Regions from separate parts of the Neobacillus sp. Fa239 genome, predicted to be linked through region 2. Evidence: riboswitches for the same ligand, from Rfam matches in the RefSeq annotation. Region 2 holds a riboswitch; each other region holds the start of a gene.
The links. A riboswitch is a leader RNA that binds a small molecule or an ion and turns the genes downstream of it on or off. The one in region 2 is predicted to bind cobalamin.
Positions count from the first base shown of each region.

Region 1: it holds a riboswitch for cobalamin, as region 2 does, so the genes downstream of both, ACZ5XR_RS12440 ((2Fe-2S) ferredoxin domain-containing protein) here and ACZ5XR_RS24435 (adenosylcobinamide amidohydrolase) in region 2, are expected to answer to the same signal.
Region 3: it holds a riboswitch for cobalamin, as region 2 does, so the genes downstream of both, cobT (nicotinate-nucleotide--dimethylbenzimidazole phosphoribosyltransferase) here and ACZ5XR_RS24435 (adenosylcobinamide amidohydrolase) in region 2, are expected to answer to the same signal.
Region 4: it holds a riboswitch for cobalamin, as region 2 does, so the genes downstream of both, ACZ5XR_RS09845 (DUF4430 domain-containing protein) here and ACZ5XR_RS24435 (adenosylcobinamide amidohydrolase) in region 2, are expected to answer to the same signal.

Region 1 is NZ_AP041611.1:2,586,183-2,594,199, forward strand. Features, by position in the region: gene ACZ5XR_RS12425 (MOSC domain-containing protein) at 1-266, shown strand, start outside; gene ACZ5XR_RS12430 (S8 family peptidase) at 668-1,936, opposite strand; gene infC (translation initiation factor IF-3) at 2,256-2,732, opposite strand; cobalamin riboswitch at 3,146-3,332, shown strand; cobalamin riboswitch at 3,511-3,693, shown strand; gene ACZ5XR_RS12440 ((2Fe-2S) ferredoxin domain-containing protein) at 3,817-4,200, shown strand; gene cobJ (precorrin-3B C(17)-methyltransferase) at 4,250-5,875, shown strand; gene ACZ5XR_RS12450 (sirohydrochlorin chelatase) at 5,939-6,853, shown strand; gene cobK (precorrin-6A reductase) at 6,850-7,647, shown strand; gene ACZ5XR_RS12460 (precorrin-8X methylmutase) at 7,664-8,017, shown strand, end outside.
Region 2 is NZ_AP041611.1:4,947,385-4,955,401, forward strand. Features, by position in the region: gene ACZ5XR_RS24395 (ATP-binding protein) at 1-311, opposite strand, end outside; gene ACZ5XR_RS24400 (ECF transporter S component) at 308-799, opposite strand; gene ACZ5XR_RS24405 (cob(I)yrinic acid a,c-diamide adenosyltransferase) at 796-1,386, opposite strand; gene ACZ5XR_RS24410 (bifunctional adenosylcobinamide kinase/adenosylcobinamide-phosphate guanylyltransferase) at 1,401-1,835, opposite strand; gene ACZ5XR_RS24415 (histidine phosphatase family protein) at 1,787-2,386, opposite strand; gene cobS (adenosylcobinamide-GDP ribazoletransferase) at 2,356-3,135, opposite strand; gene ACZ5XR_RS24425 (bifunctional adenosylcobinamide kinase/adenosylcobinamide-phosphate guanylyltransferase) at 3,149-3,724, opposite strand; gene ACZ5XR_RS24430 (hypothetical protein) at 3,737-3,847, opposite strand; gene ACZ5XR_RS24435 (adenosylcobinamide amidohydrolase) at 3,916-4,041, opposite strand; cobalamin riboswitch at 4,328-4,519, opposite strand; gene ACZ5XR_RS24440 (MFS transporter) at 4,724-5,914, shown strand; gene ACZ5XR_RS24445 (S53 family peptidase) at 6,090-7,742, shown strand.
Region 3 is NZ_AP041611.1:2,910,854-2,918,870, forward strand. Features, by position in the region: gene ACZ5XR_RS14080 (ABC transporter ATP-binding protein) at 1-879, opposite strand, end outside; gene ACZ5XR_RS14085 (FecCD family ABC transporter permease) at 884-1,906, opposite strand; gene ACZ5XR_RS14090 (ABC transporter substrate-binding protein) at 1,903-2,868, opposite strand; gene ACZ5XR_RS14095 (cob(I)yrinic acid a,c-diamide adenosyltransferase) at 2,924-3,502, opposite strand; gene cobT (nicotinate-nucleotide--dimethylbenzimidazole phosphoribosyltransferase) at 3,499-5,274, opposite strand; cobalamin riboswitch at 5,431-5,610, opposite strand; gene ACZ5XR_RS14105 (hypothetical protein) at 5,867-6,022, opposite strand; gene ACZ5XR_RS14110 (YjcZ family sporulation protein) at 6,107-6,193, opposite strand; gene ACZ5XR_RS14115 (amino acid permease) at 6,939-8,017, opposite strand, start outside.
Region 4 is NZ_AP041611.1:2,067,889-2,075,905, reverse strand. Features, by position in the region: gene ACZ5XR_RS09865 (ECF transporter S component) at 1-657, opposite strand, end outside; gene ACZ5XR_RS09860 (ABC transporter ATP-binding protein) at 636-2,237, opposite strand; gene ACZ5XR_RS09855 (energy-coupling factor transporter transmembrane component T) at 2,219-3,127, opposite strand; gene ACZ5XR_RS09850 (DUF4430 domain-containing protein) at 3,109-3,813, opposite strand; gene ACZ5XR_RS09845 (DUF4430 domain-containing protein) at 3,810-5,576, opposite strand; cobalamin riboswitch at 5,703-5,893, opposite strand; gene ribH (6,7-dimethyl-8-ribityllumazine synthase) at 6,015-6,485, opposite strand; gene ACZ5XR_RS09835 (bifunctional 3,4-dihydroxy-2-butanone-4-phosphate synthase/GTP cyclohydrolase II) at 6,507-7,700, opposite strand; gene ribE (riboflavin synthase) at 7,719-8,017, opposite strand, start outside.

The DNA of each region.
Region 1 (8,017 bases), 2.4 Mb from region 2:
CAAACGTTTTAATCGATACAGAATCAACGGGATATCTCGAAGATGATTTGTTGAACCGACTAATCAATGTCGGACCTAGGGTTGTCCTGAGAGTTGTTGCTCCACTCCAAAGGTGTGTAATGGTGAATAATCCACAAGAGGAATTAAGACAGGATGTTCGGGTTCTCCGAAACTTGGTTAATAATCATAGTGGTACTTTTGGAGTATGGGCTAAGGTTGAACGTATAGGTGAGGTGAATGTTGGAGATGAGATAACCTTACAATAAGTTAATCGTTTTCCAACTAACGGAGTGCGATGCTTACATAAGGCATCGCATTTTTTTGGCCTGATTAACGAAACAGATTGTGCGGCAGCCATTTTTCTTGTTCTGCTAACGGTAGCAGGTTACTTTAATAAGATCCAGTTTGTAAATAAGTGATTTAACATAAAAACGACATTCATGGTAGAACGTCGTTTACTGTCAAAGGACCGGCAAAAATACCGGACTGGATTAAATCTACTAATCAAAAAAGGACCCAGCCCTGGCAACATAGGACAAGATCTTTTTAATTATAAGGAAACTTCTACTTTTTCATTCAACGCAGGAAGCTCTTTTACAAGCTTACGTTTTCCTTGCTAATCCTCACTACATGCTTTAGCAAACTTAAACTATTTCTTTTTAAAAAATTACCCTTCCATTGTTTTGACCGTTCGGTTTCCAGCGCAATCTTCTGCTTCTATGGTGATATTCTTCTGATATTTCATTTGATAAGAATAAATGGTATCTTGATCTTCCAAATCCATAAATGATGGAACAACTCTCTTATGGTTAATCTTCAATTCTTTTAACGATAAATCCCGAATGGTAAATAATACATATTTTATGCCGTTTTTAATATAATACTCATCTTGGACTACAGGGGGCTTTGGCTCGTATAGGATAACCGCATCTTTCACGGTTTTTAAGTGGTTCGCACCGTAACCTGTTAACCGGATGTTGTTCATCCCATATATAAGAGGAATCAACAATTGATTCGAAATAGTAAACGTTTTCATTTCCTTGTTATTTATTTTAACAGTCAATTTCTCAAGGTTTTCTGTTTTCAGATTTAGTACTTGAAATTTATTTCTTGAAAAAGTTTTATATTGGTCTAATTCCAAATAGGGTTTATTCATATATTTTGCGAAGGCAGAATTTATGTCGATGGCTTCATAATTCATTTTCTTAAGGGTTAATAAATCACAGTCTTTACTCAGTTCTTTTTTAATGTTATCCTTTTTTACACCATCTTTCATCATATCCGCAACAATTCCAGTCACAAATGCTGTTGACATACTCGTCCCTTTACCCAAAACTTTAGGAATATCATCGGCAGGAGCGTATACAGCGATTTTACTTCCATAATTTGAAAAGCTTGCAATCCTTTTCGTTTTTGTATCATAAGCACCAACCGCAATCACACCATTTTGGTCCGCAGGAAAATCAACCTTATTTTTTCCTTCATTTCCTGCTGCAGCGACAAATACCACCCCTTTTGCTTCTCCAACTTTTATCATCAAAGATGTAAAAAAATCCATTGGGGTATAGGAAAAACTCATGTTAATTACATCTGCACCTTTTACGATACTGTAAAGAATAGCCAGTCCCATGAAGGGGTGATTGATTGTATTCCTGTCGGATACCACTTTTACAGGAAGAATTTCGTTATCTGGTGACATTTGAGAAATGATTTCTGCCATTTCTGTCCCATGCCCGTATTTGTCTTTCGGTTTTTGAAAGGGATTAATAAAATTAAATCCATTTAAAACATGAGCCTTTTTTATGCTTTTTGTTTGACTTATTCCTGAATCAAGTACAGCAATGATTGTTTTTTTTGAACGGAAATCATGGAACATGAAAAACAAGACAAAAACTAAAAATAGCGAAATTATAAGAAAAATGAACTGCTTTTTCAATATTATCACCTCGTATATCAAGAAGTCGTTATTTTCAGAATTCTACAATAATATCAACAAATCCTTTTTTAAAAATAATATTTTTACAAAAAAGCAGGCAATCAGCAAAATTCCTACTTTCACCGTAAAGCTTGCCTGCATCAAGTCGGCATGAATTTAAACCACTATAAAAATAAACCTACCGTTTTTAATTTATAAGTTTTTTCGGATTTGAAATAAGGAATTGCACCATTAAAACCAATCAATACTGCAAAATTTTGATTAGTTCTCGCTGATCGCACAATTGAGCCAATAAAAAAAGCCTTTAATAGGCTCTTTTTTATGGTTTCAACAAAATCGACAAGATGCGGCCTTGCAATGTGGCGTTTGTTTTAGACTTCACCAAGTGGCTGACCTCTTGGCAAAAATTGCTGAGAAGTTCTTCCCCAATGTTTGAATGGGTGATTTCTCTCCCGCGAAAACGGACGCTCACCTTTACATGATACCCTTTTGTTAAGAAGCCAATCGCGCTTTTAACTTTTGTTTGAAAGTCATTTTCGTCAATCGTGATGGACATGCGTATTTCTTTTGTTTCGATGGTTACCTGATTCTGTTTATTCTGCTTTTCTTTTTTTTGTAATTCATATCTGTATTTTCCACCATCTAAAATCTTGCATACCGGTGGATCTGCCTCACTGATTTGGACAAGGTCCAATCCCATTTCCATTGCCATCTTAAGCGCCTGAACTGTCGGTAACACTTGTTGACCGTTTTCCGATACAAGCCTTACCACATTGGATTGAATCGATTCGTTCATAATAATTTTTTTAATAAATCAATACCTCCTTATTTGAGTTGCAACTAAATCGCAACTGGTACAATGGTGCTTTCTTATTACAAATTATGTTAAAAAACGAAGGTTGGAAAGGCTATTTAACTAATTCGCACACCATATCATCGAAACTTATTGGAATGGATCTGCAAAAGACAAACACGTAGCTGTATATGGCAATTAAAAAATGATGTTTATGAAGGATGTTTTTTGAATGTAACAAAGCCGAAATATGCAAGGAAATTAATAAAAACTTGTATATTTTCGGCTTATTGATAATTATTTAAACAAGATGAAGTTATTGGCGGGCAGCGTTTTCGTAAAAGAAGTTTAATAAACTCTTGAAATATTAAATCTGATAGACTAGTATAATAATATCTCATAAATTAAATACTAATTTGTTAACAATTAGTTAAGATGCCTTAGGGCTTAATAGGGAATCTGGTGCAATACCAGAACTGTCCCCGCAACTGTGAGTGTGGACGAAATAGACAAACCACTGAAACGTATATATAGACGATACGGGAAGGGTCTAAAGTAGGAAGATACACAAGTCAGGAGACCTGTCTTAGCTGTTAAAGTTTCTAATTTCTTCGGGGGTTGAGAAGATGGAACGTTTGGACAAAAATGATTATTTATTAACATTCTTTGTGCTTACGTTTTATCCGTTCAACTCATGTTGAACGGATTTTTGCGTTATGATGATTCAAAATCATTTTTTATGATCCAAGTATTGCTTTAGAGGAAACAAGCCTTTTTAACAATTAAATAGATTAGGATAGGTGCACATTAAAAATTTGTGCTTAATAGGGAAGTACGGTATAAATCCGTCACGGTACCCGCCACTGTATGGGGAGTTCGTTGCAGATGTCACTGAAGGAATTCGGGAAGACGCAATGGAATGATGAACCTAAGTCAGGAGACCTGCCTTTACCTAAGAGCTTCAATCAACCTACGGGAACATAGGTAGAAGTGCTGAACATACATCGCATTTTTTTGTGTATATATTCTGCACCCCTATGTCCATAGGGGTGCTTTTTTGCGTAAAAAACGAAAAGGAGTGTGTGACATGACTACTTGGAATTTACAAGGGACGAAACACCATGTATTCATTTGCAACGGCAGCAGCTGTATGAGAAAAGGGGGGGAGGAAGCAACACAAGCCATTCGGAATGAAATTGCTAATTTAGATTTAGATTCACTTATTCATACAACAAGAACACGATGCAATGGAAGATGTAAGGATGCACCCGTTGCCATCGTCTATCCATCAGGGACTTGGTATAAAAACGTAAGCCCAGAAGTGGGAACTACAATTGTAAGGCGTCATCTGGCGGAAGGTCATTGCCTTCAAGAGCATGCGATCTATCACTATTCCGAACAAGGATTCATACAGCCAGAAGGGTCGGAATGCATCGAAGGAATACAAAAGGCTGTTAAAGAAAAGGTTTAACAGCCGATAGTATCTGGATTTTGGAAATTTTGGAAGGTGGCGTAATAGGATGAAAGGCAAATTATTCGTTATTGGTTTTGGCCCTGGTGATGAAAAACATATCTCTGGACGGGCAAAAGAAGCCATCCAAGAAAGTGATATTATCATCGGCTACAAAACATACGTTGATCTAATCAAGGGATTAATAGCTGGAAAGCAAATCATCAGCACAGGAATGACAGAAGAAGTGAGCCGGGCCCAGGAGGCTGTGAAACAAGCCGAGCACGGTTACAGGGTAGCCGTCATTTCGAGCGGTGATGCCGGAGTATATGGAATGGCAGGACTGGTTTATGAAGTGCTAATCGAAAAAGGCTGGAAAAAAAACTCAGGGGTAGAAGTGGAGGTGGTCCCTGGCATTTCCGCCATCAACTCCTGTGCTGCTTTATTAGGCGCACCGGTCATGCATGATGCCTGTACGATCAGCTTAAGTGATCATTTGACACCTTGGAGCTTGATCGAGAAAAGAATCGAAGCGGCCGCTCAAGCTGATTTCGTGGTTGCCTTATACAATCCAAAAAGCGGGAGAAGAACACGGCAGATTATGGAAGCTCAAAAAATTCTCTTAAAATATCGCTCGCCAGACACTCCTGTAGGATTGGTAAAAAGTGCTTACCGTGATAGTCAAAAGATCGTTTTAACCAATTTACAAGAGATGCTCGAACATGAAATTGGCATGTTAACTACCGTTTTAATTGGCAACTCTTCAACATTTTTCTACGAAGGATTGATCATTACTCCGCGCGGTTATCAGCGGAAGTATACATTAAATCAGGCAATACAGCCGTTGAAACCGCATCAGCGTCTGCAAAAGGAAGCCGAACCATGGGCACTGGAGCAAACGGAAGATGCAACACCGGTGAACAAGAAACAAGTCACCCCAACCCCAATGAAAGAGTCGCCAAGAGAACTGGCTGAGGAAGCCTTGCAAATGATCCTTGGTGAGAACGATGAACGAGCTCAAGGTTTATTGGTGAAGCAAGACTTTCAATCTATTTTTGAGGTAGCGGTCAGCTCTGGTGTCGCCAATAAAAAATTTACCGCGAATCAGATGGTCATTCTTTCCAAAATTGTCGGAGAAGAAGGTGTCATGGAGTACACACAAGACCATTTTATGAAGCTGCAAATTTTAACCTCTAATCCTGATGTGATTGTTGAAAAACTAACGGCGGCAAACTTTTTGATTGCTCCTGTCGGTGACGTATTAACCGTAAAAGCCTGTGATTTTTGTGACGGTGAAAAGAAGGATTCCATCCCTTATGCCGATGAGCTGCAGGAAAGGCTTGGCGGCATGGAACTCCCAAAAGAATTAAAACTTGGCGTGAATGGCTGCGGAATGGCCTGTTATGGAGCCGTAAAAGAGGATATTGGCATTGTCTACCGCAAAGGAGCGTTTGATTTATTTCTAGGGGCAAAGACAGCTGGAAGAACGGCACATCCCGGCCAAATCGCAGCGGAAGGAATCCATCCGGACCAAATTGTCGAGGTCATAGAGGGGATTGTTCAAGAGTACAAACAAAAGGCTTATCCGAATGAACGTTTCTATAAATTTTTTAAACGGGTCAAAGCGGTGCAAGGTTTTGTGTACCAGGATATTACACCAAACCTTAAAATCGAAGCGGCTGTTTGCGGGGAGTAAAGGGAAGAAGTCTAGTGGCCAATTATCAGGGAATGCATTTACAAACAAAGAGGAGGAAATAGTTTGAAAGCAATTTTATTTGTGGGGCATGGGAGCAAAGATCAAGAGGGAAATCAGCAGGTTCGCGAGTTCATCGGTGAGATGAGTGGGAATTGGGACGATTCTATACTGGTGAAGACGTGCTTTTTAGAATTTGAACGACCAACAGTGACTCAAGGCATCGACCTATGTGTGGAGAAAGGGGCCGACCATATTGTCGTAATTCCAATCATGCTCTTACAGGCAGGGCACTCTAAAATTCATATTCCAGCAGCCATTGATGAGGCAAAGAAGCAATATCCACTTGTTCAATTTACTTATGGCCGGCCAATTGGTGTACATGAGGAAACCTTTGAAATTTTAAAAACGAGATTAATGGAAATTGGCGAGAATTGGGAGGCATCAGACGACGAAACGGCGATCCTTTTGTTAGGACGGGGCGGAAGCGATCCGGATGCGAATAGTGATTTATATAAAATTGCTAGATTACTATGGGAAAAAACAAACTATAAAATCGTCGAACCTGCTTTTATGGGGGTGACCAATCCTCTTGTGAACGAAGGGATTGAGCGCTGTATAAAGCTAGGAGCAAAAAAAGTGGTCATCCTGCCTTACTTTCTATTCACAGGAATCTTGATAAAACGGTTAGAAGATATGATGGTTCCTATTCAAAATCAATACTCCGCGATTGAATTTCAATTGGCAGACTATTTTGGTTATCATCCAAAATTACAGACTATTTTAATAGAACGAGTGGAAGAAGCCCTTCGTGATGAGGTGAAGATGAACTGCGATACCTGCCAATACCGTCTCAATGTGATGCAACATATCGATCATCATCACCACCATGACCATGACCATCATGACCATGACCATCATGACCATGACCATCACCATGATCATGAACATGCCGTGCAAAAGGCAGGGGAAAGAGGATGATTTTCGTATTAGCCGGTACAAGTGATGCACGAGCCCTTGCTTTAGAAATAAAAAAGGAAGGATTCGCTCTCCTGGCCTCCGTTGTCACAGAAAATGCAGCGTTTGAACTGACGGAGTCAGGAATACCTGTTCAAGTAGGGAGATTAACGGATGAAGACATGGTGGAATTGATTGACACAAAAGGGATTCAAGCGGTTGTCGATGCGAGTCATCCTTTTGCGGAAGAAGCTTCGAAAAACGCAATCAAGGCAGCGCAAACGGCGGGAATTCCCTATATCCGGTATGAACGGGAGTCTCAAACTTTCCAATATGACAACATGACAGTCGTCGAAAGCTACGAGGAAGCAGCGGAGCTTGCATTGGCCAAAAAAGGCGTGGTGATGCTGACGACAGGAAGCAAGACGCTTCAAATTTTCACTGAAAAACTATTAGATAATCCGAGCATCCGCTTGATCGCCCGGATGCTGCCTCGGGTGGATAATATGGAAAAATGTGAGCAGCTAGGTCTGCCGCAGAAAAATATTATTGCGATCCAGGGACCATTTTCAAAAGAGTTCGACAAAGCCCTTTATAAGCAATATGGTGTGACCTTAATGGTGACTAAAGAGAGCGGGAAAGTCGGATCGGTTGATCAAAAGGTGGAAGCCGCCAAGGAACTGGGGATTGATGTCGTCATAATTGGCCGACCGAAATTAAATTATGGAACCGTCTATGCTCATTTTGTCGATGTCATCGAGGAATTACATAAAAAGGTCGGTTCCAGACAAACGGCCAAAACAGACCAATCATTTTAATACAGGAGTGAGAGAATTGGATTTTAGAACTGAATTTAAACCTTTAACGGTTCAACCGGAACAAATTGAAGGAAGAAGCTTTGAAATGATTAATGAAGAAATTGGAGAGCACTCGTTTACCGAAGAACAGTATCCGATTGTCCAGCGGATCATCCATGCATCCGCGGACTTTGAACTCGGGAAGAGCGTCCTCTTTCATCCTGACGCCATACAGTCCGGCATACGCGCGATACGGAGCGGGAAAAAAGTGGTGGCCGATGTTCAGATGATTCAAAGTGGTGCTAATAAAGCACGAATTGAAAAGTACGGCGGAGAAATCAAGGTCTATATTTCTGACCCGGATGTTATGCAAGAAGCCAAACGGTTAAAT
Region 2 (8,017 bases):
AACGAAAAATTACTTTCTGTACTGCCTGTAATGGAAACCTCGGTCAAACCAAGTTCAAGTAATCCTTTTTGTACGCCGCTTACGAGTTCCTTCCATTGTTCATTCCCGCAAAAATTATGGATCACAACTGAAACAGGAACACCTCCTGCTGCAATGCATTCCATGACAGCGACTCTAAACGAATAATAAGCGACCGTATCATACGGGACATGGATCAGATCATCCTTTTTCGCTCCAATGGCACCGCTATTATCACTGGCGATGATAAGGGAGAATTCCCCATCAAAAGGAATGCTGAGAATATCCCTCATGATTTGACCCCATTCTTCGGAATCATCGATCTAACCAGCGGGGAAATCCTTGGAATCACAATGAATGCTATGACACTATTAAGGATGGATCCAATGAAAAGTGAAGGGACAATGGTAAAATAAAAACCTTTATTGATTAATAAAATAAATGGCAATGGAGCGGCAAATGAATTTCCAAGAACAAATAGAATACTAGCTGCCATTTTATGTTTTTTGTAAAGAACCCCAAATATCCATACGAGTAGGGCCATTTCTAAAGCAATTAAAAAGTGCATCGAGCCTAATGGAAAACCGCCTAATAAGGCAGACAACAAATGACCTAATGCACCGACAATCGCTCCTGCCCCGCCGCCAAATAGGGCTGCAGCCAACAGGGCTGGAAATGCATCTAAAGCGACACTTCCTACGACAGCTGGAATCTTGATAGCGGCTCCAACAGCAGAAAGAGCAATCATAATCGCAAGCCAGCTGATCATTTTCCCCTTCATTCTGCCTGTCCTCCCCTGCGTTTTCTAACGCTAAATACGTTTGCACTTCGTACATATTCAACGTCCTTGACCTGTAGCCGGTGATTCATTACCCTTGCCAATGCAAAGAAATAGTCAGATAGACGATTTAAGTATTTGAGTGCGATTTCGGGTGTTTTTGGATCCGCCTTCAACAGTTTGACCACTAATCGTTCTGCCCTTCTCGTGATCGTTCTAGCAATATGAATCGAAGCGGAAGGCTTGGAACCACCAGGTAAAATAAATCGTTCCAGCTCCGGGGCTTCAGCGATAAATTCATCAATCTTCTTTTCCAAATAATCGATGGACTCTTGATGAAGCATCTGGCTGCGTTTTTCCGATATATCAGCAAGCACTCCGCCACAGTCAAATAATTCATGCTGGATTTTTTCAAGATCCTCAAGTATGTCCTTAAAAAGGTCCCCATCCAGCTCGGTGATCGCTTGTCCAACAAAGCAATTCACTTCGTCAACCGTTCCGTAAGCTTCCACTCGCGTGTCGTCTTTGTCTACTCGACCGCCGATTATACTTGTTTTCCCTTTGTCACCTGTTTTCGTATAAATTCTCATGTTACTCATCCCCTTTATTTAATCGTTTGATTGATTCCATACCAGATGATATCCATTTTTTCTGACATTTTGGCACAATCTTGATAAGCCCACCCGGTTACATCCCGCCACAATCTATTTTCTTTTTCCAGCGGAACAATTCCCTTTGTCATATCTGTTCCGATGACGACCAATTTTCGATTGACGCGTGACCGTTCCCAGGTCAGCCAATTGTCTAAGCAGCTGTTCCAGATTTGACGGCACCGGTAGGAATCAAATTCCTTCGTTAATTTTTTCAGCCATATTTCTACTCCTTCGAGAATAATCAAATCCGCTTTCATTTCAGCTAAATCGGTTGGGAGAGGAGCGTGATCATAAGCGGAAAGCCAGCAAGCAGCCTCTGTTACGTTGTATCTGTTCTTTACCCATAGTCGTTTCCCATTAAAGGCACCACCTGTAATGAAGTGCATCGATTACCCCCCCTTAACATTTCCCTATCAAAAACAAGCTCAAATCCGTGTTCATGTGGTACCTGCCATGACCAAAATTCCTTTTCTTCAGATGCAAATTGAGATAATAAATATCTGATTACCCCGCCATGTGTAATAACGGCACAGCGCTCGATAGGTTTAGCGAGAACTTCCTCCGTTATTTTTCTCCAGCCGCCTAGAACTCTTTGAGTGAATTGCTGAAAAGACTCTCCATTTGGCGGGGAATAATTGACAGGGTCTTTCAACCACCGGCAGTATCGTGAATCATTCTTCAAAATTTCGTATGTTTTCCCTTCCCAATCGCCGAAATTCATTTCGCGTAATTCAGTTAATGGATAAGGGTTTGTATGTGGAAACAATATTTTGGCTGTATCCAAACATCTTTTTAAATCACTGGCAAAATAGCAATGATACCGATTATGCGTCTTCAAGTCCTTTGTTTCTTCACATAAAGGAGAATCACTCCAGCCTAAATAGGCTCTTCTTTTATTAGCGATTGTTAAGCCATGACGAAATAATGCAATAACCACACAGTCATCCACAGCACTAACTCAGTCCCTTCTATAGAGGCCCCCAATACATCCCCCGTAATCCCGCCAAACCATTTCACGGCTTTCCGCCTGCAAAAGAAGACACACCCAGCAGAAACAATGACCAATAATCCCGCCAATAAGATATTTTTATACGCTAGAAACAGAAGACCCAGAATGTACAGAGGATAAATCCCTAACACTTTAGGTGATGCTGCACGTTGAAACAAGGAACCCAGCCCTTCATTTTTAGCTGATTTAACAGTTACGAGCAGGACACCCATCACGCTTTTACTCAAAAAAGGAATGGCAGCCATTAAGATATATGATATGGACTTTATGTTCATCGTACTTTCATAGATAAATAGAAACCGGCAGCTGAGTAAAACAAGGATGGATATCACCCCAAATGCTCCTGTTCGTGGATCCTTCATAATTTCGAGCCGCTTTTCTTGATCACGATAGGAAAAATACGCATCACTCGCATCCATCCAGCCATCGAGATGGATTCCGCCGGTTAGGAGAATCGTCGCTAGCCAAAGGAAAAAGGCATCAGCAAGATGAGAAAACGGCGTCCACTCCTTTAATACATAAAAAAGAACGGAATAAATGAGACCTTGAAAAAGGCCTAATAATGGAAAGGTTTGAACCGCCCTTCTGAGAAGATCCTGCTCCATCGGTATTTCAATGGGAACGGGAATGGCTGTGAAAAATTGAAGATTAATCAAAAATCCTTTGATGAATTTCATTTTTGCCCATCCTTCATTTACTTTCTTTTTTCATGACAATTGGAATGCCCGACTCCACTAAATAGACTTCGTCTGCTTCTCTTACCAATTGCTGATGGATTTGTCCTAGTAATCTTTTATATGTAAAAACGAGAGTATTTCCGACTAACGGTTCGTTTAAAACTTCATTACTGACAACAATCAATGCGTTTGCCCTTTTCTTTAAATCGATCATTCCCGCAACAATGCTTTTCTTAACCTTTTCAACATCAAGCGGAACCAATTCACGTTCGTTAGAAAACAGTTCATTATTCAAAAGTGTTGTCACACAATCGAGTAAAATGATATCTTTTTCACGGATATCTTCTGCAAGCTCCCTTATATTCACGGACTGTTCAATCGTTTTCCAATGATCCTTCATGGCCCTTCGATCTCGCTTATGTTTGCAAATCCTCTCTTCCATCTCGTAATCGGAAGGAACGCCTGTTGCCAGGTAAATGAGTTGTCCTCCTGTTTCGCTGGCGATTTCTACAGCCTTCCTTTCTGCAAAGCTGCTTTTCCCGCTTCGCACTCCTCCTGTTATAAAAATGAATAATGGAGATGACACCACCGGATAAACACCTCATTTTGCTGCTATTTTTTGTGAATTTTTAATCGCTTTGGCCGTGCATTGATAGACAGCTTCACTGATCAGTTTTCCTAAAGAATTGTTCGTTCCTGCAGATTCAATCACTGTTCCTGTTTGACTTGAAGCGATTAAAATACGATCCGAAGAGATCCCTGTTACGGAATCCAATATATTTAAGAAAAGCTTGGCTTTAGCTTTGCTTCCGTTGCCGTCATAATGCTTTGAATAAAGGCCTCTTCTGTCAGTTCGCCATTCACAAAAATCCATGTATGGACAGTGACAGGCACCATTTCGTCCACATTTCCAACATTTGCTGTAACAATAACGAAAATCGAAAAGTCAATTTCTTTCGAGGTTTGGACTGTTGATTCATGCCCTACCTGCTATTGTCAGCAACACGGCAAACAATAGTGAATACCATTTCTTCACATTACTTCCTCCTGTTTTTTCGACTATCATAAAATTTTGCACCAATAAAAAAACATCCCCATTTTGACATGGAGATGTTGGTTTGTTTAGATTCTGTTACTCATGCAGAGTAATCGTGGCCTAAGCTTCCACCCCTCCCTATCCTCGTAGGTTTTTTGGCGCATGAAAAAATAGGCAGGTTTCCTGGCTCATGATCATCGCTCCCTATGCCTTCCCATCGATTCGACAGTGACATATTATAGGTTGCTCCCATTTACAGTGGCGGGACCGCGTAGGTATTTCACCTAACTTCCCTTTTAAGCTAAATATCTTTGAAAGAATTTTAGCACCTATGCTTCTATTATTTTTTTATGATAGTTTCATTATATAGGGAAGCAAAATCATTTGTATATGTTTTTCAGAGAAACCTTTCCAATATAGGAAATAGTTTTTCCTCCTAAACTAGTTTCTAATAAGATTGAACTATCCTCATAAAAATGTTTTATGGTATGATAATTAAATTGTTTACCTGCCTTGTGACACATTTACATTCATCTAAGAAAAGAGGTATTTATGAACACCACAGAATTATCTAAGCGGCATTGGCTGCTCATCTTTACACTTACTTTATTAACCTTTGTTCTCGGGACAAGCGAATTTGTCATCGTCGGGATCTTAACCGATGTTTCCTCGGGTCTTCATATAACCAATGCAAAAGCAGGCACACTTGTTTCTGCGTTTGCCATTACCTTTGCCATTGGCACCCCACTCGTGATGTCGGCAACAAGTCATTTTCCAAAGCGTAAATGGATGCTGTTTTTGATCGGATTGTTTATCATTCTCAATGCTCTATGTGTGATTTCGACAAGCTACATGATGATCCTCACACTTCGGATGATGACGGCAATTGTAACAGGAGTTTTAATTTCACTTGCTATGATTGTGGCAAGTGAAACCATGCCAATTGCCAAACGAGGACTTGCTATATCATTCGTTTTTGGCGGCTTTACTCTAGCGAACGTGATTGGAGTGCCCATTGGCACCGTCATCGCTGAAAGGTACAACTGGAATGCAACCTTCCTGTTAACGACTTTTCTCGGTGGAATTGCGTTTTTGGCATCTTTCTTAACTTTGCCTAATAAGCTCAGTCAATTTCGCAGCTCGATGCGTGATCAATTTTCTTTGTTGACACACCCGCGAATTTTAATGGCTTTTTTCATTCCATCTCTTGGATTTGGATCGACGTATGCCGTTTATACGTATCTTGTTCCAATCCTGAAAGTAATGGATGCTCCTAGCAGTTCAATCAGTTTAATCTTGTTTGGCTACGGATTTATTTCGATTTTCAGCAACATACTCGCCGGTAAAATTGCCTCTCACAATGCGATCGGCCGCCTGCGATTGGTTTTCCTCGTACAGGCAATAGTACTGGCTAGCTTGTATTGGACAACCAATCATTTTATCTATGGATTGATTAATATTGGCTTGATGTCATTAATGGCCATCATGTTAACCACATCTACCCAGCTTTATTTGATTGACCTTGCCGGTATATATCAGCCAAATGCGACAGGACTCGCTGCTTCACTGATGCCAGTTGCAAGCAATATCGGGATCGCCTTGGGTTCAGCATTAGGCGGCATTGTTTACAATCAAGGAAATTTGATGAGTGTGACATTGGTCGGCGGGCTGGTCGCAATAGGGGCAAGCCTTCTAACCTTCCTAAGTCATCGCTTAGACCAAAAACAGGCGAAACCCGCATAGGGTAGATTGAATAAGGATCTTGAATAAGGGCTGGCGATGGTCATCGTCAGCCCTTTATTCTGTGGATCTGTATCGTCGTGGAAAAAAACTTCCTAAATCATACTTTTGCTCCTATCATGTTAAAATTTTCCTATATATAATAGAGTTCTAGGACAAATTTAAGGAGGATGAAAAGATGGAAAAGGAAAATCGTTCAAATAGCCAAGAAGAATCCGGGTACGTGCAGATACCTGGAAGTGAGAGAACCCCGCTACCATTTGCCGTTAAATTGACTCCAGTTCATCCTGATGAAGAAATGTCTGTAACTTTACTAGTTCGTCGACCGCCGGTTACTAGTTTTTTAGAAAAGAAGAGCACTCTCCCTTTTACCAAAGTACAGCATCTTAGCCGTGAAGAATTTGTGGTAGCTCATGGGGTAGATCAAAATGATCTATTGAAAGTGAAAGATTTCGCTAAAAACCGTGGCCTATCAATTAAAAAAATGAACGCGGCTGCAGGTACCATCTTGCTTTCTGGATCAGCATCAGCTTTTAGTAATGCCTTTAAAGTAAAGCTCACAAACTACGAACATCTAAAATTTAACTATCGGGGACGTACCGGGCCCATTCATATTCCAGAGGACCTTGCCGATATTGTTGAGGCAGTGGTTGGACTGGACAACCGTCCACAGCTTCGGCCCCATTTTCAGATTTTTGAGGAAAAGATCGTGCCCCATAGAGATCAAACATCAAGGAAGTCTTATACCCCACCTCAAGTGGCCAGCCTTTATAATTTTCCAGAGAATATTAATTGCAGCGAACAGTGCATCGGTATTATTGAATTAGGCGGCGGCTATAACCCTGCTGAAATGCAACAATATTTCTCCTCGCTTGGAGTAACGGAACCAGTATTAGTAGACATATCGGTAGACGAGGCAACGAATCAGCCGACAGGAGACCCAAGCGGTCCTGACGGTGAAGTAGCGTTAGATATTGAGGTGGCTGGAGCTGTTGCTCCGGGAGTGAGAATGGCGGTTTACTTTGCCCCCAACACAGATGCAGGATTTTTGAACGCCATTACGACGGCTATTCACGACACCGTCAATAAGCCTTCTGTCATTTCTATTAGTTGGGGTGCCGCGGAAGATCAATGGACTCACCAGGCAATGATTGCGATGGATCGCGCTTTCCAAGATGCAGCAGCACTAGGTGTCACCATTTGTTGCTCCTCTGGTGACCGCGGCTCCGCCGATGGCATGAATGACGGTCTCGTTCATGTTGATTTCCCTGCTTCCAGCCCCCATGTCCTCGGCTGCGGCGGGACAAAGCTTGAGAGTTTGGGAGAAACCATTACGAGCGAAGATGTTTGGAATGAAGGACCTGACAGCAGTACCGGAGGCGGGGTTAGTGCCGTATTTAATCTGCCTCCTTGGCAGGCGTCAGCCAATGTCCCTTCTTCAGCAAATCTCAAAGGAAAAAAAGGACGAGGTGTTCCGGATGTTGCTGGAAACGCTGACCCCGCTACCGGCTATGAAGTTCTTGTCGATGGACAGAAGGCTGTATATGGTGGAACTAGCGCAGTTGCCCCACTCTGGGCAGGCTTGATTGCTCTCATAAACCAACAAATCGGTAAGCCGGTAGGATTTATAAACCCAACTCTTTATCAACTATCGACTGATAGCAATGCCTATCATGATATTACAATGGGAAACAATGAATCAAGTAGTGTAAGAGGGGCTTATACCGCCGGGCCAGGTTGGGATCCATGCACAGGTCTGGGTAGTCCAGATGGAACCAACTTATTGAACGCTCTTAAAAATGAAATCGTTCCTACTATAAGATCTAAGTAGAATAAAATATTACAAGGCATGTTTTTTTATAAAAACATGTCTTTTTTTTGAAAAATAATTGGAATATTATTCCTATTTCTTTTGTTATACGCTTTACTGCGTTACCATAGCGGGGGACTGACCCCATTTTTTTTAATGGATATTTGGGAATGAATTACCATCAGATTCATATTTTGTAATATTATTTTAATAAATAGAAATGGAGCTCCGTAGTGCATAGTGCTGGGCTTTTTGTTATGAAAACGGTTTAAAAAATGACATTTTTTCTGATTATT
Region 3 (8,017 bases), 2.0 Mb from region 2:
TTCCAAATGCACTGATTTTTCAACTAACATGCGAGTAGAATTAAGTCTAAAATCCCCCTCACTCGAGTGAATACTCATACGGAGATGTCCACTATATGGATCGGGATATATTTGGATTGGCATACCAAAAAGATCCTGTACCATTTGCTCATTAAATATCTCGTGTGTCGGGCCTTGATGAAGGATTCGTCCCTTGTTTAACATAATCAAATGACTGCAAAATCTTGCCGCAAGTTCTATGTTATGAAGAACTACAATGACAAGGTATTTTTGAGATGACAAATTCTTTAGCTGCTGCAAAATATCCATCTGATAGTACAGATCAAGACTCGCAATAGGTTCATCCAACAATAGGATGTGACTCTCTTGAACCAGACAGCGAGCAATGGCTGCCCGCTGTTGTTCACCTCCCGATAACTGAACCATTGGGGTATCCCTGTAAGGGACCAGATTCAGCCGATGTAACCCCTCTTCAATTTTCTCCCGGCATGCCTTCGTCAATGCCCCGGATTGAGTGCGAAATACAAACCGACCCATAGCCACAAATTCAGATACAGTATAGGGAATTTGATCGTTCATATGCTGAGGTAAATAAGCAATCTGCCTGGCACGCCAATTCGTCCGTTTCTTATGTAAAAGATGGTCATTGACACGAATTTCACCTTTCGTAGGCTTTAAAATTCCCGCCAATAAGCGTAATAGAGTTGATTTTCCCGCCCCGTTAGGTCCAACTAAGCCAATGAGTTTTCCTCCTTGCCAGGTCCCATGAATCTCTCGAAGCAGGGATCCGTATCCGAGATTTGAAACCTGAATGATTGGCTCTGACATGTGGCATGCTTCTTCTACTTCAGGCCTGGTTATTACCGAAGAACTTCTCATGTTGTTACCCCTCCTCTCGATAGATACCTCGATCTTGTTTTCGTAATAAATAAAGAAAAAAAGGAGCCCCTAAACAAGCAGTAACGATTCCTACATTTAATTCAACTGGTTCAAAAACCATACGGGCGATCACATCACATAAACAAAGAATGGATGCTCCCCCAAGAGCAGATGCAGGAATAAGAAATTGATGGCGGGGACCAACCACCATGCGAAGCAAGTGAGGAACAATCAGCCCTATAAATCCAATGACACCACTTACACTTACACAAGCTCCAACAACCAATGCCGATATGATGAAAAGAAATCGCTTTGTTCTTTGTAAAGGCACTCCTACTCCTTCAGCCTGTTCTTCCCCAATGGAAATAATGTCGAGTGAAGGGGCTTGTATGGTATAAAGCCCTAATCCAAGAAGAACAACAATAGATACGATGCCAACTGACGGCCAAGTGATACCATCCAAACCGCCAATGAGCCAAAACAGCATTTCATGCATTGTTTCAAGTTGCGCCAAGGATAAAAGCAAGGTCACGATGGCACTGCAAAACGAGCTAATGGCTACCCCTGCTAAAAGTAAGGAATAAATGGCTGTTCTTCCTTTATAAGTTGATAATTGATAAATAACGAAAACAACTATTATTCCGCTTGTAAATGCACCAAGGGGCGTGCTCCATTGACTTAATTGAGAAAGACCAGATTGAATCACGATAACCGCTCCAAGGGAAGCACCGCTGGATACCCCAATGATAGCAGGGTCAGCCATTGGATTACGGAAAAGAGCCTGCATAACAGCTCCTGTACCCCCTAACCCTGCGCCAATCATTACAGCAGCTAACCATCTCGGCAAACGTACGGCCCCAACTACCACTGCATCGGTTGTACGCATGCCATGGAAATACCCCCATGCTTCACCAATGAGATGCTGAACCGGTATGGACACTGGACCGATGGAAATTTCAAGAGCGGATACCATAATAAAGAATATTCCAATGGCTACAAAAATAGGTATGATCCGGTTTCCAATCACTGCAACTTCACATCAGGATTTAACACATGTGCAACATCAGAAACCCCATTGACTATATATTGAGATACAGATGATAAATCGGCCCCATTTATAGCAAAAACCTGTTTATTCTTAACTGCATTGACATTTTGTAACGCAGAATCACTCAAAACCTTCTTTACAAACCCTTTTTCACTGTCTGCAACAATCATCACATCAGGATTTAATTTGACAATTTCTTCTTCAGAAATTTTTTGCCATCCGTTTAAGCCTTTGGCTGCATTGATTCCTCCGGCCATTTCAATCATTTGGTTAACAGTTGTATTGTCCCCAGCCGCATAACCATAGGAACTGTAGTCTAATACCGTCAATTTCTTTTTGTCCTTAACAGCATTTGAAATAGTATTGATCTTCGATTCCATTGACTGTACCAACTGATTGGATTTTCCCCTCTCCCCTACTAATTGGCCGACCACTTCGATACTTTTTTCAACGGAACTAATAGAAGTAAAATCGGTAAACTCATAGACGGGAATGCCCGCTTGTTTAATTTGATTAACTATTCCTTGGTTTGTATAAGATGCTAATAATACAAGGTCAGGTTTAGCCGCAATGATTGTCTCTGCATTGGCATTTTGAATTTGCGGAATTCCCTTAACAAAATTTATGACATTGGAATATTGTGGATCACTTGAATAGGTTGTCACCATAGCCAACTTGCTTTTTGGTATCATGCCTGCAAGGATTTCATCAGTACCTTCTGTCACGGATACGATATGTTGTGGCTGTTTTTGAATTGTGACTTTATTTCCAGCCTCATCTGTGACCGTTAAAGGGAATGCTGATGTTTTTTCCTTTGGCTGACTTTGGGAAGTTACATTCGCACTATTTGGAGACGCAGCAGTCTGTTGATTTCCACAAGCCGCTAAAAAAACTGTCGGGACAATAATAGAAATCAGAGTAAAAAGTGTTTGCTTTTTCATTTTAAGATGGCTCCTTTTCATTAAATAAAAATTTATTTTTCAATTCATATCCAACCTAATCTCTTTTGTCAGGGCTCTTGAATACTTCCGTGCTGTTGCTATATTCGATATCCTTTATGTTCTCTCTGGCGTTAACAGCCCGGGCCATGACAAACAGCAAGTCAGATAACCTGTTTAAATATTTTAAAGCTGGTAAATGAATTCCCTCCTGGCGCATACAAGCTACAGTACATCGTTCTGCCCGTCGGACAATTGTACAGGCGACTTGAAGTTGCGCTGAATGACGGCTTCCGCCACGCAAAATAAATTTAGTGATTTGATCTGCTTCCTCCTTATAGGAATCAATCAAGGGTTCAAGCACTCCAGCAGCATTTTCCGGTGTACGGTAGGTGTAATCTGCATCAGGAGCAGCAGCTAAATCTGCGCCGACATTCCAAAGCATTTGTTGGACAGATAAGAGATGTTCCCGAATATCCTCATACCTTTTTTCAAGTTCACTTATAATAAGCCCGATATAAGCGCCTGCTTCATCAACGGTTCCATAGGCCTCTATCCGAATATCATCTTTAAAACGGCGGGCTTTACCAATAATGGAGGTTTTACCTTTATCTCCTCCGCGTGTGTAAATTTTCATACATCCTTCTCCTCTTCCCCCCATATATTTTGAAAGATGAGCTCTTTCAAATTTAATCTTTTTCCCCATCCGACCCTTTCCAATATCGGGATATCCGGAAAATGGGAGGTATAACCGATAGTAAGCAATGCGACTGGATCAATCGAATCTGGGATTCCTAAAATCTTGCGAACATCTTCCTTCTGATAGATGCTAATCCACCCCATCGCAATCCCTTCTACCCGAGCTGCTAACCACATATTTTCAATAGCACAGGCTGTTGACATCAAGTCCGTTTCCGGAATGGTATTCCTCCCCAAAACATGCGGGCCTCCTCTTCCCGAATGATTCGTTACGCATATAGTCATCGGCGCCTGTAATAGTCCTTCCAGCTTCAACCGCAAATAATGGTCTTGTTTCATATCAGTATATTTTACCGAAGCCCGAATCCTTTCTTTCTCAACTGCACGATATAATTCATTTAAAATGTTTTGATCTGATATAACGATAAAATTCCAAGGCTGCATAAAACCGACGGATGGAGCTAAATGAGCAGCTTGAATAATGCGTCCCAGAGCTTCCTTTGAAATGGGGTCAGGCAAGTAAGAACGAATATCCCTGCGGGCCGCCAATGCTTTATAGACTGCCTTCTGTTCGGCAGGAGAAAAATCAAGTTTAGATGGCCCAAGAGTGTCTTCACCATCATAATCCATGAAAGCATCCTCTTTTAATTCCGTACGATGTGGGTTACTCACTTTCGCATCATCAAAGGTAGATGTCTCCGCCATAATTCGGCACGCTTGCTGCAAAGTGGGCAGTATTAGCAGCGCTCCCGACCCCTCACCTAAGCGAAGCTGCCATTGTACCATTGGTTCTAATTGCAATGCTTTTAATACATAGGTATGTGCCTGTTCCAATGAACAATGGGAGGCAATCAAATAATTTTTAATATCCTTATTGAAACGGGAGGCCCATAACGCTGCGATACCTGTCATGAATCCATCTAGTACAACTGGAATGGACCGGCTGGAAGCGGCAATCATGGCTCCTGCCATTGCCCCGATTTCAAATCCGCCAACGGCAGCTAGGATATCCCATGGATCATCCTTGCAAATACAGTGTTTAGTCAACGCTGTTTCAATAACCTGTATCTTATGCTGATGCTGCCTATCACTAATGCCCGTCCCCTTTCCTACGACTTGCTTCACAGGTAAATCTAAAAGAACAGCAGCCATTGCTGCAGCGGAGGTTGTATTTCCAATCCCCATCTCTCCAAAAATCAACAGTTCCTTCCCTTCATCAATAAGTTGATCAGCTATTTCCATACCAACAGACACACACTCTACTGCGTGCTCCCGAGACATGGCATAGTCTTGCACAAAATTCCGGGTACCTAGGGAAATTTTACGAACCACCGCTTTTGGGTGCCTCACTTTTGAATTTATTCCAACGTCAACGACTTGTAGGTCAATCCTGCTATGTCTTGCCAAAACACTGCTCACTGCACCTCCCATGCACATATTTACCGTCATTTCTTCCGTAACATGAGAATCATAAGCTGATACCCCTTCTTCATTGACACCATGGTCAGCAGCAAAAATAACACAGCCGGCATTATCTATTGAAGGAATAATGTTTCCAGTAATTCCAGCGAGCTGAATGATGGCTTGTTCTAAGATTCCAAGGCTTCCTTTTGGTTTTGTTAAATCATCTAAGCGAAACTCTGCTCTCTGCATCGCTTTGCTATTCAACGGACGGATTGCAGCTGCACGATTATAAATAATATCTGTCAAAACCATCTTCCTTTCTTTTAATCTAGCAACGACCCCTTACAAAAAAAGAAAAAACTCTGCCTTATTCGGCAGAGTTTATGTTGAAATATGTATATATGATTCACGTACAGGAATCCTCATATATAATTCTTCAACCTACCTCTCCTCGAAGGTATATTGTGCTATTTTTCACAGGCAGGTCTCCTGACTTACAGCGAGCACCGAAGCCTTCCCACAAATTGTTTTGCAGTGGCTGAACGGTTCGAATAATGCTGATTACAGTGGCGGGACCGTACCGGACTTTAACCGGTTTCCCTATTATCTTCGAATTGAAGCACCTGAGAAAATTTCTTATTTAATTGGACAATTTAATATTAAATATGCTCGTAAATTTTGTCAATTAACTTTTATCATTCATCTCCATTCGAACTTCCAAAAAAGGGCTAAAAGTTGTAAGTTTTGTACACTACGAAACTATTGGTTTTTTTCTTTGCCACTTAAACCGTCCCATTTCCAGTAACTGATGCATGTCAATAGTTCTTAAACTTTTAAGTGAAAATAGCCTAAAAAAGAGAGCCCGTAGGCTCTTTGGAAACATGTTTAAATCATTTGTCTAAAAGAATCTGCGTCTTCTTCTTTCAATTTCGATTTCGATACGTCTTCTTCTCTCTATCTCGATTTCGATTTCAATACGTCTTCTTCTTTCTATCTCGATTTCGATTTCAATAGGGAGAAACCTTCTTCTAAAGCCGCCAGGGAAAAAAAACATGTGTAATTCATCCTCCTTTCGTTTCAGTAGTCTAGACAAAGGGAAAGTTTACTCAGCCTGCACTTAATCCCGAAAAAAAATTTACTAGATCGTAAACGAAGTACCAACAATGATTAGTAGAATGAACAATACTACGATTAACGTAAAAGACATACTCAATCCATCAAGCATGTATATCACCTCCAGTACCTATTGGGTTATCTGAAGAAAGAATACTTTCCTCTATTTAATATATTTCTTAGGACAAGTTTGGATTGGACAATAATCATCATATTTCGACGAAATCCGTAATTTGCTTAACCCTAAAAATAAAAAAGCGTCTGCAATTCATGCAAACGCCTCGTAGAGGTAACTAATCTAAGATGATTTTCTCAGAACCAGTCTCTACTATGAGACCAATACTAGTCCCTAGTTAGAGACTAGTGATAATATTTCCTGCAATATATGCAAAACAACTAAAGAAAGATTTAATGAAATATACTTTCAACATCTATTGCAAGGGAGATTTATTTTTAAAACATCTATTGTTTTCCTATCAAAACCAGTTACACCTGCAATAGCAGTTTGAGTCCATCCTTTATGGCGAATATGTGACTTAGCCCTATCCAAATTAAAAAGCCTGGCAGGTAATGCTAGACGAGATTACATCGACATTTACTAAGATATAGATTTAAAAGCGTATCGATTTAATAGCGTATCGATTTAATAGCGTATCGATTTGATACAGCCGCTTTCCTATAAAACATCACAAGTGTTACTCCAAAGAAAGCCCCTTTTGGCGGCACTCCTAGAAGTAAAATAAGTTACGCAATGGCTCACATTAAACAAAAACACCCTAACATTTAAGAGTGCTGTCCATTTTCAAAAGTTAAAGGTGCCCAAAAATTGGCTCTTGGGCACCTTTTCCTAAGATTGATCAATCATGTTTTTTCGCATAGTCAAAATCAAATTCGCATTCTTCTAGTTTCACTACCTTTGTTTTCTTTATGAACTTAAAGCCAAACCATAAGCAAAAGAATAGAGGAATGCCAAGATAGGCGGCAATTACTCCGCCCCAATCAATTTTGTTTGAAAGGAACGCCTGGTAGTCTTGACCTAAAGTGACGAGTAAACCAACAGAAAGCGCAAATATTGGTCCAAATGGATACCATTTTGCCCGATAAGGCAGCTTATCAAGTGAATAACCTTGAGCCACAAATGCTTTACGGAACCGATAGTGGCTCGCTGAAATTCCAAGCCAGAAAATAAATCCTGTAATGCCGACTGCATTCATTAACCATACATACACAACGCCATCACCGAAGATGGAAGATAAAAAGGCAAACATGCCAATGATCGTCGTTAAAATAATGGCTGCAAAAGGAACACCACGCTTATTAAGTTTAGCAAATATCCTCGGCGCCTGTCCTTCTTTTGCCATGGCATATAACATCCGCGTTGAAGCATATACGCTTGAATTACCTGCCGATAAAATGGCTGTTAAAATGACAGCATTCATAAGTCCCGCTGCAAAGGCAAGCCCTGCCTTTTTAAATACAAGAGTAAATGGACTAACCATGATATCATTACTTAACAAACTTGGGTTGTTGTAGGGGATAATGAGCCCTATGACAAAGATTGCCAATACGTAAAAGATGAGAATTCTCCAGAAAATACTTTTAACTGCCTTCGGGATCGTTTTAGCAGGGTTTTCGCTTTCGCCTGCAGCAACCCCGACAATTTCTGTACCTTGAAAAGAGAAACCAGCAGCCAGGAAAATCGCAAAAGTGCCAAGTATACCTCCACTAAAAGGTGCTTTTCCCACTGTGAAGTTTTTAAATCCGATTGCTTGTCCGCCCATAATTCCAACAATCATTAGCAGCCCTATGACAATAAAGATAACAATTGCCACAACTTTGATAATGGAAAACCAATATTCCCCTTCACCATATCCCTTAACGGATAAATAGTTTAATAGAAAAATTAGTGCTAAAAATCCGAAACTCCAAAGCATCG
Region 4 (8,017 bases), 2.8 Mb from region 2:
CAATATTTTCAGCCAGGCATTACCGAATACCAGGAGAAAGAAAACATTTGAAACAGCATGCATGGAATCGAATAAGGCACTTCCAGCAAAATAAGGAACGATTGTGTTCATGTTTAGCGGCGTACCCGACTGTACCATGGAAAGTAAGCCCCAGATGTTCATAATCCAGCCAAATAAAAAGCCCCAGATCAACCCGAAGAGAAGCCTTCCCCACTTCCACTGCAACAGTTTCGTATTCTTTAAAAGCCCTGCTGTAAAACCAACAAGTCCCCATGCCGCCATTTGCCACGGTGTCCACGGACCTTGACCAAGGATCATATTGGAAGCAAGGGCCGCCACAGCTCCAATAATAAAGCCGCTTTCAGCCCCGAATACCAAACCGGCCATCATGATGACAAATGTCGTCGGCTGCACGCTCGGAATACTGGCAAACGGAATCCGGCCAACAGCGGCAATGGACGCCAAAACGGCAAGCAGGACCAATTCTCGTGGATCGACCTTTCTTCCTTCAAAACGAATCAAAAATAGTCCAAATATCAAAATTACCATTCCAAAGCTCAAGAGTAAATATTGATCTTCCCACCAAAAAGAGGTCAATAATACCCCAACAACAAGGAAAAATAAGATAACTTTCATTAAGACTCGATTAAAACGCATCTTCCTAGTGCCTCCTCTTTTGTGATCACGGAGGTTTCCCGGAAAAGCCGCTGAACCATGGTTGTATAAAAGAAATTGCCTTTGAAAAAGCTTTCTGGTGCTCCTTCTGCTGTAATCTTCCCCTGGAACATCATGCCGCATGTCGTTGCATATTGGGCAGCAAATTCTACGTCATGAGTAGACATAAAAATGGTGATTCCTTCAGCATTCAGTTTGCCAAGAATTTTAGCGAGATTCTCTTTAGAAATGGGATCCAACCCTTTTGTCGGTTCATCTAAAAGAAGAATTTCCGGTTTTCTTAGTAATAAACAAGCCATCGCCGCCTTTTGAAGCTCCCCGCCGCTTAAATCATATGGATGGATTTCAAGCAATTGATCGATGCCCAAATCTACCAAAAGCTGTTTTACTCTATCATCTCGAAGAATGCCCCACTGCTCCATTATGACTTCCATTTCTTTTCCTACCGTATCCTGAATGAAAAATAGCTTTGGATTTTGCGGCAAATACCCGATTGTTTTCGGGAGATTGATTTTTTTCAAAGGTTTATTTTCATAAAAAATCCGGCCGCTTTCCGGTTTCACCAACCCCGCCAGCACTTTTAATAAAGTGGACTTTCCTGACCCGTTTCCGCCGAGCAAAGCGTAAAAATCCCCTTTGTTTAATGAAAGGTCGAGCTCATTTAAGATGAATTCGGATTTCTTATCGTAGCGAAATTGTACCTTCTTGGCCTTCAGCCATACCTCACCACAATTTCTTGGATTCAAAGATACATTTTTCTCAACTATTTGTGGTGCCGCTTGCTGAACCCAGTTTCTTCCTTCTTTTACGGTTAAGGGAACATCCCCGTTGCCTCCCATACTAAAAAATAGCGCCGGGATGCTTGGCACAAAGGCTTGATTTGGAGAATTCCAAACCTTTTCAAGTACTTTCCTAGGTTCGCCGCTTAAAAGAACCTGTCCTTTTTCCATCATGACAATTTGATCTGCCATGGTAAACACTTCATCGAGTCGGTGCTCGGCCAAAATAATCGTCATTCCAAATTCCTCGTTCAGCCGTTTCAGCATATCTAAAAATTCTCTTGAACTAACCGGGTCCAATTGGGCGGTTGGTTCATCCAATAACAATATATCCGGCTGCATCAAGAGGATAGAAGCTAAATTTATCTGTTGCTTTCTCCCGCCGGAAAGCTCATGGGTTTTTCTGTGGAGCAAGGATTCTGCACCAAAAAAATGAACCATTTCCGCGACCCGGCTTCTCATTTCACTCGGAGACAGACCAATGTTTTCGAGACCAAAAACCATTTCGTGCAGCACATCATCTGCAACCACTTGATTTTCCGGATCTTGAAAAACAAATCCTATCCCACTTGATTCCCCTTTTATCAAAATGTCACCTGTCAGATTTCCGTGCGGGCGAATCTCGTTTTTTAATAAGTGGAGAAGGGTGCTTTTGCCTGAACCGGATGCACCGAACAGGACGACAAACTGTCCCTTCTTTATTTCAAGGGAAAGATTCCTGATGGCTGGATCTGAACAGTCTGGGTAGGTAAAGGAAACATCATTTAATTGAATAATCGCCATCTAAGCATCCCCCCTGCTTCAACAAATAATGGAAAGCTTATAAATAATAAATAAAAGATAAGTGTTTGAACATCCATCACAGATAAATGCCAAGATTCCATGACCGGATAAATTTGCAAAAATCCAAAGCCAAAAGCTCTCCCGTAAATAATCAGCGTAAACAAAATCAGCAAATAGATACCTGCCAGCAAATCGCCGCTTCGAAAAGTAAAATGCTCATAGCTTGAGCGCTGATGGGAACCGTACCCCCGCGCTTTCATGGAATCTGCCGTTTGGATGGCTTCTTCCAGGGAATAAGTTAATAGTGCCTGGACAAAAAGCATCGCGTTTCTTGCCCGGTATTTCCATTGTCCCTGAGTTACCGAGAGTCCCTTACTTTTTTGTATAACTGAAATCTCCTCCAATCTTCGTCTCATTAACGGGATAAACCGGAGCGTCAGCATTAAGAGGACGGCAAACTGCGGTAAAAATTTTGTAAATAAAAATAACAATTTATTTGGCGTCATCACAATGTTATAGGAAATAAAGAGGACAATAATGGCGATAATCGCCATTGCATTCATTCCTCCATAGGTAATCGCTTCCAATGTGAAGCGATGCTGGTGGATTTCAAATAAAACATGACGCCCTCTCTCATTAAAAAGAGGATTCAGGATCACCATTAGCAAAAAGGTTGAAAAAATGAAAACAAGCCAGTGCCGAAGTCCCTGAAACCGATCGTGGAGGAGGTTCATCATCAATATCATGACGAACCCCGAAACCAAGAAAACCGGATGAAGCATAAGAATCATAAGGGCGACACTCCCCACATAGTAAAGAAAAGTAACCAGCGGGTGTAACCGTTCAAAACGAAATCCCATGCTTCTATCGCTTATTCCGTGTATAGGCATTGAATACTGTCCCCTGCTTTGACTTTCATAACCCCGACACTTCTTGTCAAACTGCTACCGTTTTGCTTAAAAATCCAGCCGCTCTTGACACCGTAGTCAAACTCATAAATATTATCGATTCCCTCTACATAAGCGGTTGCGCCGCTGCCACGGGAATCAACCTGGATCCCGTGTTTTTTGGCAGCTTGCATGAGAATATCATAAATTGTATCTCCGTCCTGAAAGCTTACTTTTTCGGCAGCGAGAATATTTCGATGATCTTTCGGACCTACAATCGAAATGGTAACGGTCGAAATCGGCTTCTGAACAGGTGTTTTTGTTACGGGCTTTGCTCCGGATGTCTGGCTATTAGGTTTTACTACAGGTTTTACTGCAGGTTTTACTGCAGGTTTTATTGTTGTTACTGTTTTTTGTTTTTCAGCAGTATTTGTTTTCTTTTCGGTTATAACTGCTTTTTTTGGCTCATTGATTTTTGTACTTTCTTTTTTCACAGCCGGAATTGCCGTAGATTTTGCTTTTGGCTGTACAGGAACGGTCGGGCTTTTACTAGTATCCTTTTGGACCGCTATCACTACGGGCTTTGTATCCTTTTTGGCTTGGCCTGTGGAACTCGCTGATGTACCACCACACCCCGCTAGACTTACCGAAAGCAGGATGGTGATCATTAATGTTAAAAATCGCCTCAAGCTGATTTCCTCCTATTAAACAAAAAGAATGCTGCCATCCCGATCAGGATGAACACTGCCCCTAAAAGGAGAAGATTCTCTGCGTTGCTTGCCGTGTCCGGTAAAGAATGACCATTTTTAATGTTTGTGGCTGGAGCCGCCTGCTCATTGACCGGAGCCTGTTTCAAGAGCGGCAACTGATACAATGAACCGCTTCCTTTCGTATAAAGCAGGTAGGCTGCTAATGCCTGGAACCCTTGAGTAGACGATACCGGGTCACTTGAATCCCCGCTTTTCCAGCCAAATCCGCCGTCTTTATTTTGGAAGGATAATAAATATTGGAGCAGGTTTGACTTGCTATCCGCAAATAAGCCTTCACTGGCATTAATCCCCAAACTTGAAAGGGCGATGACTACTTGGGAAGCAGTCGTACTATTGTTGATTTTATGGCCAAGGTATTGCTTCGATAAATATTGAACGGCTTTATCTATTTTTACTTTCATGTTCGCTTGGTTTTTATATGGAGCAAATGCTGATAAGATCATCGCCGTTGTATCAATATCGCTTGTGCTGCTTTCATCCCAGGCCCAGCCGCCGTCTTTGTTTTGTTTTTCAAGCAAATAGTTTTCCAGCTTTTCTCTCGTCCAAACAGCAGATGCCGGGATTTGAAAGTGCGCGCTGTCAAGCGCAATTAGCGCATAGGCAACACCGATTAAACCTTGTTTGGTCACGTTTCCATTATATATTTCCTTCACTAGATTATAACCTTCAATATTCGTGGGGTCCCCACCGGCTGCAAGAATTCCAAGAACATATCTTTCCGTATCGGTGATTTTATGAAATTGACCTTGATTCTGGATCATTTGCTTTTTCACATTTTGCAGATAGCTGGCAGGAATCTTTCTGCCTGTTTGTTTCAAGGCAATAGCTTCCCATTCACCTATTTTCTCTTTCATGACGTATCCATCGACAGAGCTGATTGCTTTATTTACTGTCACATTGGAAATTGGTTGAACGACTGGCTTGTCATTCCCATTATCTCCATTATCTCCATTATTTCCATTATCACCGGGAGCCTGCCAGGATTCGAACTGAAAACTGATTTGATCATTCGACTGTAGCTGATAGCTGTCTGCTCCAACCGGTGCCATTTTTCCATTAATATAAAATGCCCAATAATTGGTGCCTTCTGCTTTCATTCCGTTGATCGAAGTTATCATTTTTCCGTATTGGGTATCTGTTAACCCTACCTTATCAGGCCCAAGGGCAGTCTGCAAAAGCTGCAAAGCGGTAGGATGCCCAATAATGGTAATCCCTGATAAATTATTCATTATGTTTTGCTTATCATCTACCACTTTAATGGACACGCTGCTTTGCGGAGGCTTCGTCCAGTCCGTATAACGGAAACTGATTTTGTCACCATTCTGGACAATGTATGTATCGGCCCCCATTTGTGCGGCTACTCCATTCACATAGAAAGCCCAATAATTGGTTCCTTCTGCCTTTAATCCGCTGATCGCCGTCACCATATCACCGTAGGTAGAATGAGAATATTCCACATTTTCTTTCCCAACTGCACTTTCCAATGCTTCCGTAGCGGTTTCTTTATCTCCTAATTGAATGGTCTTTTCAGGCAGTAATGGTGCTGCTTCATCGGTTCCAAAAACGGAAACCGTCCCTTGTTGCCCCTCTATTGCTGCAAATGCTGGAATTTGGAATCCGCTTGTTAATAATGCAAACAAAAGTATTGCTGCCATCCATAAATTTGATTTTCTGCTCTTCATGTCTGTCTCCCCTTTTAAAATTTCCCATAAAAAAATCCCCCAAATTGGAGGAGGGTGTTATGTAATGTTAAGAAAAAACGCAATGCTTACGTTTAAATGCTTAACACTCTCCTATCCCCGTAGGCTGCAGGTGTTTAAAAACAGGCAGGTTTCCTGGCTCATGGTCATGGCTTCCTATGTCTTCCCATCTATTTTGACAGTGACATATTATAGGTTGCTCCCATTTACAGTGGCGGGACCGCGTTGGTATTACACCAACTTCCCTTTTAAGCTACAATCTCTTTCAAGATTTTAGCACCTGTTCTTTCATTTTTTTATGTTATCTCTATTATTATATATATTTTTTTATTTGTATAGATTTATAAAAAAAGTAGTTGATAATTGAAATAGGCAAACAGAAAATAGTTTGCCTATTGGTTTGCTTCATAAATCCATATCTTATTGCTCGATACTTCTGAAAAGATTAGCCATTTCGATTGCTGCCGTCGCCGCATCCCAGCCTTTATTGCCAGCCTTTGTTCCGGCCCGTTCAATAGCCTGCTCAATGGAATCGGTGGTAAGTACCCCAAAAATGACTGGTATACCACTATTTAAGGCTGTTGCGGAAACGCCTTTCGCCGCCTCATTACAAACATAATCAAAATGAGGGGTAGATCCCCGAATAACAGTCCCGAGAGTAATAACTGCGTCATACTTTTTACTTTTCGCCATTTTTTGAGCAACTAACGGAATTTCAAATGCCCCTGGTACCCAAGCCACATCAACGTCCGCTTCATCAACCCCATGCCTCTTCAAGGCATCTTGGGCACCGCTAAGTAATTTACCAGTAATAAATTCATTAAACCGCCCAACTACAATCCCTATTTTTAACCCTGTTCCAACTAAATTGCCTTCAAAAATATGTCCCATCATTTGATCCTCCATTTATGTTTAATAATGTAAAAGATGTCCCAGCTTGTCATGTTTTGTTTTTAAATAGTTTTCATTCTCTCTTCTCAATTCCATTTGAAGCGGAACCCGCTCCACCACCTCAAGGTCATAGCCTTTTAAACCCTTAATTTTTCGAGGATTATTCGTTAGAAGCTTCATTTTCGTAATGCCTAAATCCTTTAATATTTGAGCACCGATCCCGTATTCCCTTAAATCAGCACCAAAGCCTAGCATCTCATTCGCTTCGACTGTATCGTAACCCTCTTCCTGGAGCTTGTAGGCTCTTAGTTTATTTAATAGGCCAATGCCCCGCCCTTCCTGGCGCATGTATAATAGGACTCCGTTACCCTCTTGCTCAATCTGCTTAAGGGCTGCATGAAGCTGCGGGCCGCAATCACAGCGATAGGAGCCAAAAACATCACCCGTTAAACATTCCGAATGTACTCTGACGAGAGTTGGTTTTTCGGGATCAATTTCCCCTTTCACTAATGCGACATGCTCTTTTTGGTCTACAAAATTTGTATACCCGATTGCTTTAAAAGTGCCAAATTCTGTAGGCAGTGTGATTTCCACTTCCCGTTTGACCAGCCGGTCCTTTTTATTGCGATATTCAATCAGGTCTTTTATTGTAATCATTTTCAGGTTTAATTCATCAGCAATTTTCCGCAATTGAGGAACTCGTGCCATAGACCCATCCTCATTCATAATTTCGCAAATCACGCCAGCAGGCTTTGCCCCGCATAAATTGGCTAAATCGACAGCCGCTTCCGTATGGCCTGTTCTCCTTAATACACCGCCTTTTTTAGCGATCAAAGGAAAAATATGCCCGGGTCTTTTAAAATCGTCTGGTTTTGCTTCCGGATCGAGCATGCTTAAAACGGTTGCGGAACGCTCGAAAGCCGAAATTCCTGTTGATGTAAATTTATGATCAATGCTGACGGTAAAAGCTGTTCCATGGGCATCTGTATTTTTCGCTACCATTGGCCATAAATTCAGTTTTTGAGCTAGCTCCTCTTCAATTGGAACACATATTAACCCTCTTCCATGGGTAGCCATCAAATTAATGACATCTGGCGTTGCTTTTTCTGCTAAGGCGATGAAATCACCTTCATTTTCTCTATCCTCGTCATCACATACGATGACGACATTCCCTTGTTTTAATTCATGAATAGCCTCTTCAATGGTATTAAACAATCTTCTCACTCCTTTGTTTTATACGAATCCGTTTTCTTCTAAAAATGAAAGGGAAATTCCTTTTTCCTTTTGGTTCCCTTTAAGACCTGTTAAAAAATGGCCGACATATTTTCCAATCATATCACATTCCAAATTGACGACTTCACCCTGTCCCTTCAAACCCAGGATGGTTTCTGATAATGTATGGGGAATAAGGGAAATCGTAAAACTTGACTCAGTTTTGCCAAAAACGGTTAAACTTGTCCCATCTACCGCAATGGAGCCCTTTAAGATTACGTAATTTAGCATTTCTTGATTCGCTTCAATTTCGTAATAAA